3 regions of the Glutamicibacter sp. BW80 genome follow, and region 1 is predicted to be linked to each of the others. Evidence: riboswitches for the same ligand, from Rfam matches in the RefSeq annotation. Region 1 holds a riboswitch; each other region holds the start of a gene.
The links. Region 1 has a riboswitch for thiamine pyrophosphate ahead of thiM (hydroxyethylthiazole kinase). Riboswitches for the same ligand answer to the same signal wherever they lie in the genome.
Positions count from the first base shown of each region.

Region 2: it holds a riboswitch for thiamine pyrophosphate, as region 1 does, so the genes downstream of both, CIK76_RS02905 (ECF transporter S component) here and thiM (hydroxyethylthiazole kinase) in region 1, are expected to answer to the same signal.
Region 3: it holds a riboswitch for thiamine pyrophosphate, as region 1 does, so the genes downstream of both, thiO (glycine oxidase ThiO) here and thiM (hydroxyethylthiazole kinase) in region 1, are expected to answer to the same signal.

Region 1 is NZ_NRGV01000001.1:250,708-255,568, reverse strand. Features, by position in the region: gene CIK76_RS01160 (aldehyde dehydrogenase family protein) at 1-1,119, opposite strand, end outside; gene CIK76_RS01155 (hypothetical protein) at 1,207-2,736, shown strand; gene CIK76_RS01150 (GntR family transcriptional regulator) at 2,733-3,101, shown strand; TPP riboswitch at 3,136-3,230, shown strand; gene thiM (hydroxyethylthiazole kinase) at 3,220-4,014, shown strand; gene thiE (thiamine phosphate synthase) at 4,007-4,648, shown strand; gene thiD (bifunctional hydroxymethylpyrimidine kinase/phosphomethylpyrimidine kinase) at 4,645-4,861, shown strand, end outside.
Region 2 is NZ_NRGV01000015.1:99,401-104,261, forward strand. Features, by position in the region: gene CIK76_RS02880 (Na+/H+ antiporter subunit D) at 1-1,589, shown strand, start outside; gene CIK76_RS02885 (Na+/H+ antiporter subunit E) at 1,602-2,234, shown strand; gene CIK76_RS02890 (monovalent cation/H+ antiporter complex subunit F) at 2,231-2,497, shown strand; gene mnhG (monovalent cation/H(+) antiporter subunit G) at 2,497-2,910, shown strand; gene CIK76_RS02900 (DUF4235 domain-containing protein) at 2,974-3,225, opposite strand; TPP riboswitch at 3,300-3,418, shown strand; gene CIK76_RS02905 (ECF transporter S component) at 3,490-4,107, shown strand; gene CIK76_RS02910 (ATP-binding cassette domain-containing protein) at 4,100-4,861, shown strand, end outside.
Region 3 is NZ_NRGV01000026.1:1,474-6,334, forward strand. Features, by position in the region: gene CIK76_RS06160 (IS110 family transposase) at 1-964, opposite strand, end outside; gene CIK76_RS06165 (GNAT family N-acetyltransferase) at 1,333-2,301, opposite strand; TPP riboswitch at 2,381-2,486, shown strand; gene thiO (glycine oxidase ThiO) at 2,482-3,600, shown strand; gene thiS (sulfur carrier protein ThiS) at 3,613-3,858, shown strand; gene CIK76_RS06180 (thiazole synthase) at 3,861-4,664, shown strand; gene CIK76_RS06185 (ThiF family adenylyltransferase) at 4,664-4,861, shown strand, end outside.

The DNA of each region.
Region 1 (4,861 bases):
TTCAAGCGCCTCGTCGAAGGAGGCCACCTCGACGACCGGAAGGATCGGACCGAAGATCTCTTCCTGCATCAGCTTCGAGTCGAGGTCGACCTGGCGCATGATGGTCGGGGCGATGCGCAAGGTGTCCGCGTCGTAGTCGCCGCCGTGGACCACCTCACCCGAATCGAGCATGCCCACCAGTCGGTCGAAATGCTTCCGGCTGACGATTCGGCCGTAATCCGGGTGGTTGATCGGGTCTTTGCCGTAGAAGCCGGCAATCGCCTGGCCGAGCCGGGCGATCAATGCGTCGGTGTCCCCGATGGAGAGCACATAGTCCGGGGCCACGCAGGTCTGTCCGGTATTCATGAATTTCGCATAGGCCAGGCGCTTGGCGGTGGGCAATGACTGGTTGTCTACCACCGCGGGGCTCTTGCCGCCGAGCTCGAGGGTGGTGGGTGTCAGCTGCTTGGCGGCCGCTTCGGCGACCACCCGCGCGACCTGCTGTCCACCGGTGAAGAAGATGTGGTCCCAGCGTGCGGCGAGCAGCTCGGTGGCGGTGTCCACTCCGCCCTCGATAACCGCGTAGACCCGGGCGTCCAGGTACATCGGGAGCAGTTTCGCCAGCACCCCCGAGGTGGCCGGTGCGAGCTCCGAAGGCTTGAGCACCGCGGCGTTTCCGGCGGCGATCGCGGCGACCAGTGGAGCCAGCATCAACTGCAAGGGATAGTTCCACGGCCCGATGATCAGCACGACCCCCAGCGGCCGGGGTTCGACCTTGGCCATGGCCGGCTGCAGCGCGAAGGGAACCTTGACGGCGGTTGAATCCATCCACTCCGAGAGATGCCGTTGGGCGTGGTCGATTTCGGAACGGACCACGTCGATTTCGCTGAACTTCGCCTCGGTGGCGCTCTTGCCAAGGTCCTCGGCGAGCGCGTCGAGGAATTCTCCCGTGCGTTCGGCCAGCATCTTTTCCAGGGCACGCAGCTGCTGGGCGCGAAAGCGCCGCGGGTGCGTGATGCGGGTGTCGGCGGATCGGCGCAGGTGCCCGAGGACCTCGGTGATGCGCGAGGGATGCTCGTCTACCGGCGGTGCGGCGTCGCCGACGGGATCTGGAAGCGGATTTGAGGTAAAGAGACCCATGGCTCGATGCTACTTCATTGATTCCCCGGGATATTCCATTTGTATCAGGTGTTTGATACATTAGTTTTTCAACTTACGGAGGTAATTATGGATCAACTCTCCACCGCCGCGTTCAGCATGGCGATCGGCGCAGCCCTGATCTACGCGTGGCTGCGCACGGTTGCCCGTCAAGACAACAGGCCCGCACTGCTGCGGGCGAGATCCCACTCCTTCTGGTGCGCGCTGATTGCCTTCTTCGTAAGCAGTTCCGGCGGGGTGAGCAACCAGCAAGCGGCCCATGCCGGCGCCGGCGAATCCCTGTGGGCCAGCGATCTGCTCGCCGCCACCGGTCCGGCACTCTGGCTGCTGTCGATCTATCTGATCGGCCTCTACTCCTGGCCGGCGTCGGTGGCGAATGTGCGCGCGGCCTCCCTGGAACCTCGCTCGATGATGACGCCGTTGCCTAAGGCCTTGAGTGCCGTCGCCGCGCTGGTACTCCTCGGCGCCGGTCTTACCCTGTGGATGATCCGCGACGTCACCGGGGTCCCCCCGCAATATGAGGTTGCCTCCTCGGACGCCTACGGAAGCACCTGGGTTTCGCAGTCCGCGACCGACGGACTGCGTGCGGCGGACCAGATGCTGGCCCTGTTTGCCATCAACCTGGCCTCCCTGGCGCTGGCCCTACTCATCGCGATGCTCTTCATTTTGCTGCGCAAACCGCTTGGTTCGCTCAGCCCCCACGATAACCAGGTATTGCGCGAAGTCTGGCTCAACCGGCTGCTGCGCACCTCGATCCTGGCCTTTGCCTCCGTTGGAGCCTCGTCGCTGCATTACAAGGCCTCGTGGCTTATGTCGCTGGATCGCACCATGTATCAACCCTGGCAAAACACCGCTAACGTGGCCATGCTCATCACCTTCATCGCCATGGCATTGTGGAAGCCACCGGAAAATTTTGCCAGAACCACTAGCCCAAAGCCTGCCTCCTCCTTTTTGCGGATGCGCGAAAATTTGTTTGCCATTGGATTCCTCACCACCGCGCTCACACTCATCGCACTGGCCTGCTCCTCCTCGCTTGTGCAGACCGAGTACGCGGACAATGCGCGCCCCGGTGAGAATGCCCCGCAGGCAATTGTGTCGCTCCTGGTGGTAGCCCTCTTGTTCTTGGTGCTCAATGCCGGGTTCCTGGGCTACCTGCACCTGAAGTCCAGGGGAACCCATTCACTGGCTCGGCACAGCGCAGACCTGCCGCGCTATGTCTATGTGCTCGCCGGACTCTTGCTCATCGGCGCCACATACCTGCTGATCAATCCACCATTCGAATATTTTTGGGGTCTAGTTCCGGTCAAACCGGTCTTTGCGCTGGGTGCGCTCCTCGCGTTGCTTGCCGCTACCGCCTGCCACATCTGGTGGGTTCGGCGTGCGGCCTTGCCTTGGGATGTCACCGTGGAGCAAGAAATTTGGTATCGCCAGGTTCACGAACTACGCGCCCTCCGTGTAGTCACCGCGGCGGCCGTCGCCATGCTGGCCTGGGGTTACGAGGCAGGTCCCTACGTTTCGGCCGTGGGGATCATCGTCTTCTGCTGCCCGGCAGTGATCATTTTGGCCCGCCCAGAAACTAGGGTGCCGCAGCGCGTATGAGCCAACATATTTTCGTGGACCTGGACGCGGCGGTTCCGCCCTATGAACAGATCCGCACGCAAATCTCTTCGCTGATTTCCTTGGGCGAGCTGCCGGCGGGAAGCAAGCTCCCTACGGTGCGGGCACTGGCCACCGATTTGGGGGTCGCTTCCGGGACGGTGGCCCGCGCTTACAAGGAACTCGAAGCCACCGGCCTGGTTTCCTCCCGGCGGCGTGCCGGAACGGTGGTGAACGCCGGAGCCGATATGGAGAAATCCTCCGGTGATCTGGTTCAAGCGGTGGATCGGGTGTGGGAGCTGGCCCGAGCTCAGGGAATCGACGAGGCCACCGTCAGGGCGCTGGTGCAACGCCGGGCGCGGCAATAATTTGTTCTTCCGCGGCTTTGGTGAGTACGCTCTAGCCAGTGACACGGGGTGTCGGATTCACCGACTGAGATGAGACCCGTCGAACCTGAACTAGTTCAAACTAGCGGAGGGATGTCGCATGACCCTGACTTCCGTTGCCCGGAATTACCGGCAACAATCCCCTTTGGTGTTTTGCCTGACCAATACCGTGGTCACCAACTTCACCGCGAATGCGCTGCTGGCCTCCGGGGCGGCTCCGGCCATGACCGACCTGCCCGGCGAAGCCGGGCCATTTGCCGCGGTGGCCTCCGCGGTCCTGGTGAACCTGGGCACCCCGAGCACCGAACAGCTGCGCGCCATGGACGAAGCGGTTCACGGTGCGAACCAGGCCGGCACCCCCTGGGTGCTGGACCCGGTGGCCGTGGGCGCATTGCCGGTGCGCACTGACTTCGCGCGAAAAATCGTGACCCAGCGCCCCACCCTGATCCGCGGCAATGCCTCGGAAATTCTGGCGCTGGCCGGGCGGAGCTCGACCGGGCGCGGAGTGGACGCGCAGGACACCGTGCACGCGGCCATCGAGGCCGGACGCCAGTTGGCCGCCGAATATGGTTCGGTGGTCGCGATCTCCGGGGCGGCCGATGCGATCATCGATGCCAAACGCACCACGCTGGTGCACAGCAACGGGATCGGCTTGACCGGGATTACCGGCGGCGGCTGCGCCCTGGGTGCAATCTGCGCCGGAATGCTCGCGGTGAGCGAAGACCCGTTCGACGCGGCGATCGCAGCCCACGGCCTGTACGGACTGGCCGCCGAAAAGGCCCTGGCCATCGGCCGCGGTCCGGGAAGTTTCGCCGCGGCCTTCCTCGACGAACTCTCGCTGCTGGACCCCGAGGAATTGCACAACCTGCGCCTTGAGGAGGCAAATAATGCGTGATCTGGGAATCTACCTGGTAGCCAACACCGAAAGCTGCCAGCCGCGCAGCACCTTGGAAGTCATCGAAGGTGCGGTGGCCGCGGGTGTGCAATGGGTGCAGCTGCGGGCCAAGAACGAGACCGCCCGCGAATTCTTCGAACTTACCTGCGCGGCGGCAGAACTCACCGCCGGCAAGGCCGAACTGCTGGTCAACGACCGCATCGACGTATTCCTCGCGGCACGGGCAGCGGGTGCCGCGGTCACCGGCATCCACATCGGGCAGAAGGATATTGCGGTGCGCTACGCCCGCGAAATCATCGGCGAGGGGATTATCGGGCTCAGCGCTTCCACCGATGAACAGCTGACCGGGGCCAACGCCGACGCGAAATACCTCGATTACCTGGGGGTCGGGGCGATCCGCGCGACGCCCACGAAGAAGGACCATCCCACCCCGCTGGGCATCGATGGATTCCTGCGGGCCAAGCGGCTCACCGAGCTGCCCGCCGTGGCCATCGGCTCGCTGACCGCCGCGGATGCCGCGGCGCTGCGCGACGGCGGGGCCGCCGGCATGGCGGTGGTCCGCGCGATCTGCGCCGCCGAGGATCCGCAGGCGGCCAGCGCCGAACTGCTGGACCGCTGGGAAGGTGCCAAATGAGCCTCAACATTCTTTCCATTGCCGGCTCCGACCCCTCGGGAGGCGCGGGCATCCAGGCGGATCTGAAGGCCATCGGCGCCAACGGCGGCTACGGCATGGCCGTGATCACCGCGCTCACCGCGCAGAACACCCTAGGGGTGGATGCGGTGCAGGCCGTCGACGCGGAATTCGTGGCCAAGCAGCTGGAATCGGTGTCCGCAGATGTGCGCATCG
Region 2 (4,861 bases), on a different contig from region 1:
TCTCCCCGCTGGCTGTTCTGCTGCCGATATTCGGTGCCGGCGCAGCGTTCCTGGCGCGCCGCCGCCTCCGTGTCCAGCGGCTGATCACGATCGGCATCCTCTGCCTGACGCTGGTTCTCGAAGCCGGCATGGTGGCAGCGGTGTGGGGCGGCGAAAGCTATGCCATCCATATTGGCGGCTGGGACTCGCCGTTCGGCATTGCGCTGATGGTCGACGGCTTCAGCTCCTTCATGCTGCTGATTTCGACCGTGGTGTCCCTCGCGGTGCTGTTCTACGCGACCAGCCAGGGCCTGGCCGATGGGGACGAACCGGGGCCGGTATCGGTCTTCCACCCGGCCTACCTGATTCTGCTCGCCGGCGTGTCCAACGCTTTCCTCGCCGCGGATCTATTCAACCTGTATGTCGGCTTCGAAATCCTGCTGACCGCCAGCTACGTGCTGCTGACCCTCGGCGGTACCGCCGAACGCATCCGCGCCGGAACCACCTATGTGGTGGTTTCGGTGGTGTCCTCGGTGATCTTCCTGATGGCGATCGCAATGATCTATGCCGCCACAGGTACCGTGAACATGGCAGACCTGGCGGTGAAGCTGCCCGAACTGGACCAAGGCCCGCACCTGATCCTGCACGTGCTGCTGCTTATTGCTTTCGGCATCAAGGCCGCCGTTTTCCCGCTCTCACTCTGGCTTCCGGACTCCTATCCAACGGCTCCGGCCCCGGTCACCGCGGTATTCGCCGGGCTGCTGACCAAGGTCGGGGTGTACGCGATCATCCGTACCGAAACGCTGTTGTTCCCCGGCGGGACGGTTAACGCCGCGCTGCTGGTGGTTGCGGCATTGACCATGGTCATCGGTATTCTCGGTGCGCTGGCCCAGACGGACCTCAAACGTATGCTTTCGTTCACGCTAACCAGCCACATCGGCTACCTGATCTTCGGTGTTGCCGTCGGCGGACCGCTGGCCATCGCCGCCACCATCTACTACGTGGGCCACCACATCATCGTGCAGACCTCGCTATTCATGGTTGCCGGGCTCATCGAACGCCGAGCAGGCAGCGCGAACGTGACCAAACTCGGCTCGCTGGCCAAGCTGTCTCCGATGCTTGCCGTGCTCTTCTTCATTCCGGCCATCAACCTCGGCGGCATCCCGCCCTTCTCCGGATTCCTCGGGAAGTTCGGGCTGTTGCATGCGGCGTCGTCCGAGGCAGACGCCTTGACTTGGGTGGTCATCGGCGCCGGGCTGCTGACCAGTTTGCTGACCCTGCTTGCGATTATTCGTGTGTGGGCGCGTATGTTCTGGCGCCGTGCGGCGGATGCCGAGGTGCCGAACGCGCAATTGATCGCAGAATCGACGCGGGTTCTGGAACATGCCGCGGCAGGCGGCGCCGAGTCCCCGCATCTGGGCAGGAAGCTTGCCCGCGAGTTGGAATCCGAGTCCCTGCCTTGGGGGATGCGCTACGCGACCGGTTCGCTCGTTGCCGCAGGTATCGCGCTGACCATTTTCGCCGGGCCGATCTTCGCCTTCTGTGAACGCGTGGCGGCCGAATTGATTGCACGTGAACCATTCATCAACGCAGTACTACCGTTGAGTTAGGAGGAAAGGCGCATGAAGGACAAGAACCTCAAACATCGTGACCAGCGCATCGATGATGCGCTGGATACCTCCGGTGTCCGTCACCGTGCCACCTTCAAGCAGGAGTGGCCGTTGCTCCTGCTGCTCATCTTCGTATGGGGTGCACTGTGGCAGGACTTCTCGGCCGGGAATCTATTGTTTGGCGCGATTATTTCGATCGTCATCGTGAATCTATTCCCGCTGCCGCCGGTGGTGCTTCCCGGACGAATAAACCTTTGGTATTGCCTGAAGCTCTTCGCGTGGTTCCTGATGCAGGTATTCGTCGCCAGCGGCCATGTGGCGCGAGTTGCGATAGTACGCCGTAAGAAGGCACGCAGCGCGGTGATCGCAGTGCCGCTGCGCACCGAATCTGACTTGGTAGTGATGACCGTGGGCCATGTGCTGACCCTGATCCCAGGTTCCTTCGTGGTGGACGTGGACCGCAGCAGTTCCACCTTGTACCTGCACTATCTCGATGTGAATAGCGATGCGGATGTGGAAAAGGCGCGAGCGAATATCCACGACATTGAACGCCGGTTGATCATGGCCATCGGAAGCCCCGATGAATACGAGGCGATCAAGAATGAATGCGGTCCGGATTTCTCCAGCAGGAAGCCCAAGAAATGATTGAAATAGCTGTATGGATTGGCGGAGTGATGTTGGCGCTGGCCTCTATCGCTTGCCTGTGGCGGGTTTTCAAGGGCCCCTCGATTCTTGACCGGGTGCTCGCTCTCGACGTCATGCTGTTGATCATTTCCAGTGCGCTGTGCCTAGACATGGCGCTGAACCGGCACACCGATTACCTGCTGTTCACGGTGGTTGCCTGCACCTTGGGATTCATCGGCTCGGTTACCGTCTCGCGGTTCGTATCGGATCAGAGGAACGCCTAATGGACACGTTCTTAGAAGCACTCGCTGCGCTCTTGCTGGTACTTGGTTCCCTGATGTCGCTGATCGCCGGAATCGGTTTAATTACCTTCCCGGATCTGCTTTCACGCATGCACGCGGCCACCAAACCACAAGTATTGGGCTTCCTGCTGCTCTTCGCCGGACTCATCATCCACTTGCGCAGCTGGGGACTGATCCCGGTCTTTGCTTTGGCCTGGGGATTGCAGCTGCTGACTGCCCCGGTATCGGCGCACATGATTGGCCGCGCCGGATATCGCACGAAGCACGTGGCGAAAGAAACCTTGCATGTTGATGAACTAAAACAGGTCATTAGCAATCATTCGCAGACGACCGGAACCACCGCAGCGGTGCCGCCAGCGAAACCTGCACAGAACGACGAGCCCGAGAGCACCTAGCTGCTGGTTAAACTTTGGTGGGGCAGGCCAAATGGCCTGCCCCACCAAAGGAATTCGGCAATGTTACTTGCTGAACTTCTTCATGGCCTTGTTGGTGCCGCGATCAGCCAGCACCTGGATAATCGATGCGACCACGGCGGAGAAAATGGCGAACCCCAAAGCCTGGCGCATACTCGCTTCCGCGGCTGCTTCCTTGCCGTGACGTGGCGCGTCGTTTCCGGTGAAGCCTTTCCAGACCTTGTCGACCAGTCGGCTTCCAAGCATTCCCGCTCCCATTGAAATTCCAAGGGTAACAAGCTTCTGCACTGAGTTCATGAGGACCTCGCATTCGCGTCGTAAGGTTTCGTTCTGTAGCCCAGCATACCTGCGGTATGGTGGTTGAGCAGTAATCATTCCGACAGGGGAGCGTCATGCCGTTCGCGGTGCAAGACGCTGAGAGTGCGATAGATCGCAGACCCTCGAACCTGCCCCGGCTAGTACCGGCGAAGGAAGTCGAGCATCTCGGATGCGGATCATGGCGCGCGATTAAACGCCCACCGGTCCGTGCATCTCCCCTCCTTACATAGGAGGACAAACCTTATGAACGTTGCACCAGCAACTAACCGTGCCAGCTGGCGCGTGGTCGACATCGTTGTGGCCTCGGTAATCGCGGTCGCCTCGGGCGTTATCTTTTGGGCTTGGAACGCCGGATACGGATTGGTCAGCCTTGCTTTCGTGGCTTTCCCACCGGCAAGCGCCTTCGTATCTGGCATGTGGCTTTTTCCCGCGGTGCTCGGTGCGTTGATTATCCGGAAACCCGGTGCCGCGCTGTATTGCGAGATCCTCGCCGCCGTCATCTCAGCCTTGCTAGGTTCCCAATGGGGATTAGCGGTGCTGTTCTCCGGCCTGATCCAGGGGCTCGGAGCCGAGGTGGTCTTTGCCGCAGTGAGGTACCGCCGGTGGAACCTGCCGGTGGCACTGCTTGCGGGATTCATGTCGGGAATTTTCGGCGGAATCGGCGAAGCCTACCTGCTGGGTTACTTCGCTGAGTACACCGAGGCGATGAAGCTGTTCCACGTAGTTGCCATGGGCATTTCCGGCCTAGTTATTGCCGGACTTCTCTCGTGGTTGGCAACCCGTGCTCTGGCGAAGACCGGTGCTCTGGGAGCATTGGCTAGCCGTTCGGCACACCTTGAAGGTTCGCTGCGCAGTGCCTGAATTGAGTTCTTCGACTACCGAAGCCACCCCCGGGCACCTCGGCGGTGGCGGCTTTGAGATCACGGCCGACAACTTTGGCTGGCACCATGCCGAACGTCCATTGCCGGCGCTCAGCGGACTGGACGTGCATATTCCTGCCGGGCAAAAGGTCCTGCTGCTAGGCCCATCCGGCGCCGGTAAATCAACGCTCTTGCACGCCTTGGCTGGAGTTCTTGAGATCGACGAACGGCAGCAGGCGACCGGCAAACTGCAGATTCAGCGACGAGATGCCTTCGCCCGAAGCTTCCCGGTCGGGCTGATGCAGCAAGACCCCGAAACACAGATCGTGCAGAGCCGGGTCGGTGACGATGTCGCCTTCGGCGCGGAGAATCTTGGAATGGCTCCGGAACTGATCCGGTCGCGAATCCCCGAGGTGCTTCGCGCGGTAGGACTTGGGAATCTGGACTTGTCGCACCGCACCCAGGAACTCTCCGGCGGCCAGAAGCAGCGGCTGGCCTTGGCCGGGATTCTTGCCATGGGCCCCGGTCTGATGCTTCTGGACGAACCAACCGCAAATATCGACCCTTCGGGGATCGAGCCGCTGCGTGATGCGGTGCTTGCCGCCGCCAATGACACCGGTGCGACACTGCTTGTGGTGGAACATCGCTTGCAAGCCTGGGCAGAGCACGTTGACCGCGTACTCGTCCTTGCCCCTGGCGGCGGGATCGCCCACGACCTCGAGCCGCGGGCGCTCTTTGAGAATGAAAAGATTCGC
Region 3 (4,861 bases), on a different contig from region 1:
TCTCAACGTAGGCCCTCGTCTCCTCGTCATGGGTCATCCGCACCAATGCAGCAGTATGCAGCGCCTTATTCAGCTTTCGGTCCCCTCTCCGATTGAGCCGGTGGCGCACCGTATTCCCCGAAGACGCAGGGATAGGATTCACTCCCGCCAAGGAGGCGAACGCGGCCTCCGAACGCACTCGGCCGGGATGCGACCAGGCCGCTACGCAGACCGCCGCGACCACCGGCCCAATACCTGTGACGTTAAGCAGTTCCTTGCCTTCGCTGAGCTTGACCAATTCAGACATTTCCGAGGAGTTCTCCTTGATGTCCGTGTCTAGTTCACCGATGCGTCGGGCCAGGCGTACCGCCTCGGCGCGGGCAACCCGTAATTCGATGGTTTCATCCCGGGTGCGCCAGCCCGCCACCTCGAGGATCTGAGCGTTGCTCAAGGGTTTGCGGGCATCGATACCCAGCAGGGTCACACGCAGAAGCGCGGTGAGTGCGTTGACGTATTTCGTGCGTTCTACGGCCAGCATGTCACGGGCTGTGACCAGTACGCGTAATGCGGCGCGGGCCCCGTCGTTCTGCCGTGGAATACGTAACTTTTCGCAGTCCACTGGTAGCGCTGCTGCGGCCATTCTCTGGGCGTCTAGTGGATCAGTTTTGCCCACGCCGCGTCCGGCTTTTGCGTAGCCGCCGGGGGCTTCGGCGACCGTGTAACCGGCGTCGGAGACGGCGCCGGTGAGGATCGCTCCGTAGGAGGCTGTTCCTTCGATCACCCATAGGGTGTTGGCATCTCCACCGGTGCGTCTGTCGACCCAGGCGATGGCTCGTTTGATGCTGGCGCTGGTGGTGGGGAAATCGCGGGTTTCGAGGTGTTCACCACTGTTGGTGATGATGGCGTAGACATGCTTTTTCGCGTGGGTGTCCACGCCGATGATGTAGGAGTATGTTTTGGCGATGCTCTGGGGGAGGATAGTCATGCGGCTCGGTGCTCTCTTCTTTTCACGGACAAGGGTTTCGGCCGTACGGCCGGTACCGGTCCGGGGAGAGGTCACCGTCGGAGCAACACTGTGATGGGTCACGCCCTGTTGGGTGGACAATCTTCTGATCAGGCTACCGGGGTGGGCCGGGTAGGTGCCGGCCGCCCACCACCGAGAGCAGACAATTCCGGACAATGACACCATACGGGTCAGTAGTGTGATGAGTCATGTTCCCGGCAGTGAGAGGCCTGGTTCCTACCTTGCCAGCTGATCCCAGACCAGCCACTACAAGACTCACAGTGGTGTGAGAGGTGGGGGCTAGACACCCCCACCTACTCGATTCCGTTCCGCTGCGGCCCCGAAGAAAATCAGCCTCCCGCCGCCTCCGCGCGAAACTCCAGCGGACTGATCGGCGGGATGGGATCGGTGGGCAACCGCGCATAATTCAACACATCGATCCGCTGGCCATCGATCAGGAACTTGCCGCGCTCGCGTCCTTCGAGAATGAACCCGCAACGCTCGGCGACTATCCTCGACGCCGGATTGTTCACGCGCAAACCCAACTCCAGTCGCTGCAAGCGGTAGCTGGAGAATAACTCCGCCGAGAGGGCGGCCAACGCCCGGCTGCTCAACCCGCGGCCCCGATGCTCCGCGTGCAGCCAATACCAGACCCAGGCGCTCAGGTTCGCCTCATCGATGATCCCGCACACCAGGCCAACGAGCGCAGAATTCTCGACGACGGCCAACGGAACCTGCCGGGCCGGGAATTCGAGCAACATGCGGACATAGGCTTCGGCCTCGGCAAGCGTACTCACCTCGCCTTGCCGGGCCATATCCGGGCTCGAAAGGAAGGCCGCGAGGACTTGCGGTGCATCCGCTAGGCGAAGCGGACGCAAAGATGCCGTCGTTTGCCCAGCGGCGCCGAGCCGCCGGCCGCTGATCTGGGACGACGCAGATTGACCGGTGCCTTGATGAAAGAGCAATTGCCAACCTTGGGCCGAATGAACCCAGAGCGAGGTGCGTTGGCTCAGGTTCTCCGGCTTGGTTCGCCACCGCAGCATCAGCAGCGAATCGCTGAGCCTGCGCACGCGCGGATCATGCACTTCGTCCCTAGTCGATTCAACGACTGGTTCATTGCACAGCTGCTCGATAATCTGCGCGCGAGAATAGCACCTGCCCGAGGCACCAACCTCTTCGAAATCTGCGTGGAGCAGCCGCAATAATGCCTGCCGATCCCGGCGGACGGCAGGCAAGAGCAGTTGCCGTTCGCCATCGATGACAACCTGTGCCAGCCGATGATCGGTAGACAAATCCTCCGGACCACTGAATTCGCTCATGCCAACGAGTAAAACACAGGCAGAAGCACAGGTTGAAGTCATGAAGTTCGCCAAAGTGAGCTGAGGCATGCTTATAATCCAAGTACTCCGCGGGAGCCCAACAGCGATTGGGCTGAGAGGGCCATGTGCCGACCGCTACACCTGATGCGGGTCATGCCGCCGTAGGAAGGAAATGCCTTCGTGCATATAGTCATTGTCGGCGCCGGAATCATCGGGCTTGCCACGGCATTCGAACTGCGCGCCCGCGGCGCCGAAATCACGCTAGTGGATCCGGCGCCTGGGCTAGGAGCCAGCCACGCCGCGGCGGGAATGCTCGCACCGACCGCCGAAACCACCTGGGGACAGGGCGCACTTCACCGCCTGATGGCCACTTCGGCCAAGGAATACCCCGCATTCATTGACCGCGTGGAACAAACCACCGGCAGCAGACCAGCGTACGTAGAAAACTCCACGCTGGTCGTCGCCGCCGAAACCGCGGATATGGACGCACTGCTTGCGCTCATGAAGCTGCAAGCCTCGCTGGGATTCAGCGCCGAGCGGCTGCTGGGCAGCGCGGCACGCAAACTCGAGCCGGCGCTTGCCACCGGCATCGCCGGCGCCATCCGCTGCGCCGAAGACCAGCAACTGGACCCGCGGTCCCTGCTGCGCATCCTGATCGATGAGCTTGACCGGTCGATCGTGCGCGAAACGGCGGTGCGGCTGCTGCGCCAGGGATCACGGACCAGTGGAGTGCTTACCTCAACTGGCCAAGAAATCCATGGCGATCAGGTACTGCTTGCCAACGGGTTGGGCGCGCTAGCAGGTGCGCCGGCTCTGCCATTGCGCCCGGTCTACGGAGACATCCTCAGGCTCCAAGGACCGGTGGGCGCGCCGCTGATCAAGCACACCGTGCGCGGAATCGTGCATCGGCAGCCGGTCTACCTGGTGCCACGCACCGATGGAAGCCTCGTGCTGGGCGCGTCGAGCCGCGAGGACGGCCAAGAGCAGGTGAACGTGGGAGAAATGCACGCCCTGCTGGACAATGCGCGCAGGCTCGTGCCGGGCATCGTCGACACCACCTTGAACGAGGCGATCGTGCGGGCCAGACCGGCGACACCCGATGATCGGCCGCTGCTCGGACGCGTAGATGAGGGACTGGTGGTTTCCACCGGTTATTCGCGCCACGGGGTGCTGCTTACCCCGCTCGGCGCACGGCTGGGGACCGAGCTGCTGCTCGGGAACCCGGCAGATGCACAACAGCTGACCAGCGTTTCACTCGATAGGTTTGGCGCGCAACTCGCCAACAGCACACCATTTTAGGAGCCAGAGAAGATGCAACAGATCGAATTTATCCTCAACACCGAGGCGGCCACCGTGCCGGCGGGAAGCACCGTGCGCGAGCTGCTCGCGGCGCACTTGGGAAAGAGCATCGGAACGGACGGACGGGCCAGCGACGGGTCGCGTTTAGGCGTTGCGGTGGCGGTGGACTCGGCAGTTGTCCCGCGCAGTGGCTGGAATGACTTCGAGCTGAAGCCCGGCCACCGGGTTGAACTCGTCACCGCGGCTCAGGGAGGCTGAAGATGGAAGAGCTAACTCTTGACACCGATGGCTTCGAGGTCGCCGGGGAACGCTTCGACTCCCGGCTGATTCTCGGCACCGGCGGGGCGACCTCGATGCATACCCTCGAGCAGGCCCTGCATGTTTCGGGCACCGCGCTGACCACCGTCGCCATTCGCCATTTCGCCGCGGCCGGTTCCGGATCGGTGTACGAGCTTCTGGCGCGCAACGGGGTGCGCCCGCTGCCCAATACCGCCGGATGCTTCACCGCGCGAGATGCGGTGCTCACCGCCCAGCTGGCGCGCGAAGCGTTGGAAACCGACTGGATCAAGCTCGAGGTGATCGCCGATGAGCATACGCTGCTGCCGGATCCCATCGAATTGTTCGCCGCGGCCGAAGAACTCGTCGCCGACGGTTTTAAGGTGTTCGCCTACACCAACGATGATCCGGCCCTGGCCATGCGGCTCGAACAGCTCGGCGTGGCAGCGGTCATGCCGGCCGGATCCCCGATCGGCTCCGGAATGGGGATCCTGAATCCGCACAACATCTCAACGATTACCGCACGCGCCGGGATTCCGGTGATCCTGGACGCCGGGGTGGGGACCGCCTCGGATGCGGCCAAGGCGATGGAGCTCGGCTGCGATGCGGTGCTGCTCGCCAGTGCGGTGACCCGAGCGCAAAACGCGCCCTTGATGGCCGCCGCGATGCGCGACGCGGTCCGGGCCGGGCGCGCGGCGTTCCTTGCCGGGCGTATTCCGCAACGCGATCTCGCGCTGGCCTCATCTCCGACAGCGGGAATGATGCAAAGACTCGTTGGAGAATTCTGATGTCTACCAAGCCGATGCCGCCGCGCAGCCGTGCACAACTCGCCCGGTACACCCGCCATCTGTCCCTGCCCGGGGTGGGTGTGGAAGGCCAAGAGCGTATCGCGAACGCGAAGGTACTGATCGTGGGCGCTGGGGGATTGGGCAGCCCTATCGCCAGCTACCTGATCGCGGCCGGCGTCGGAGAGCTGAGCGTGATC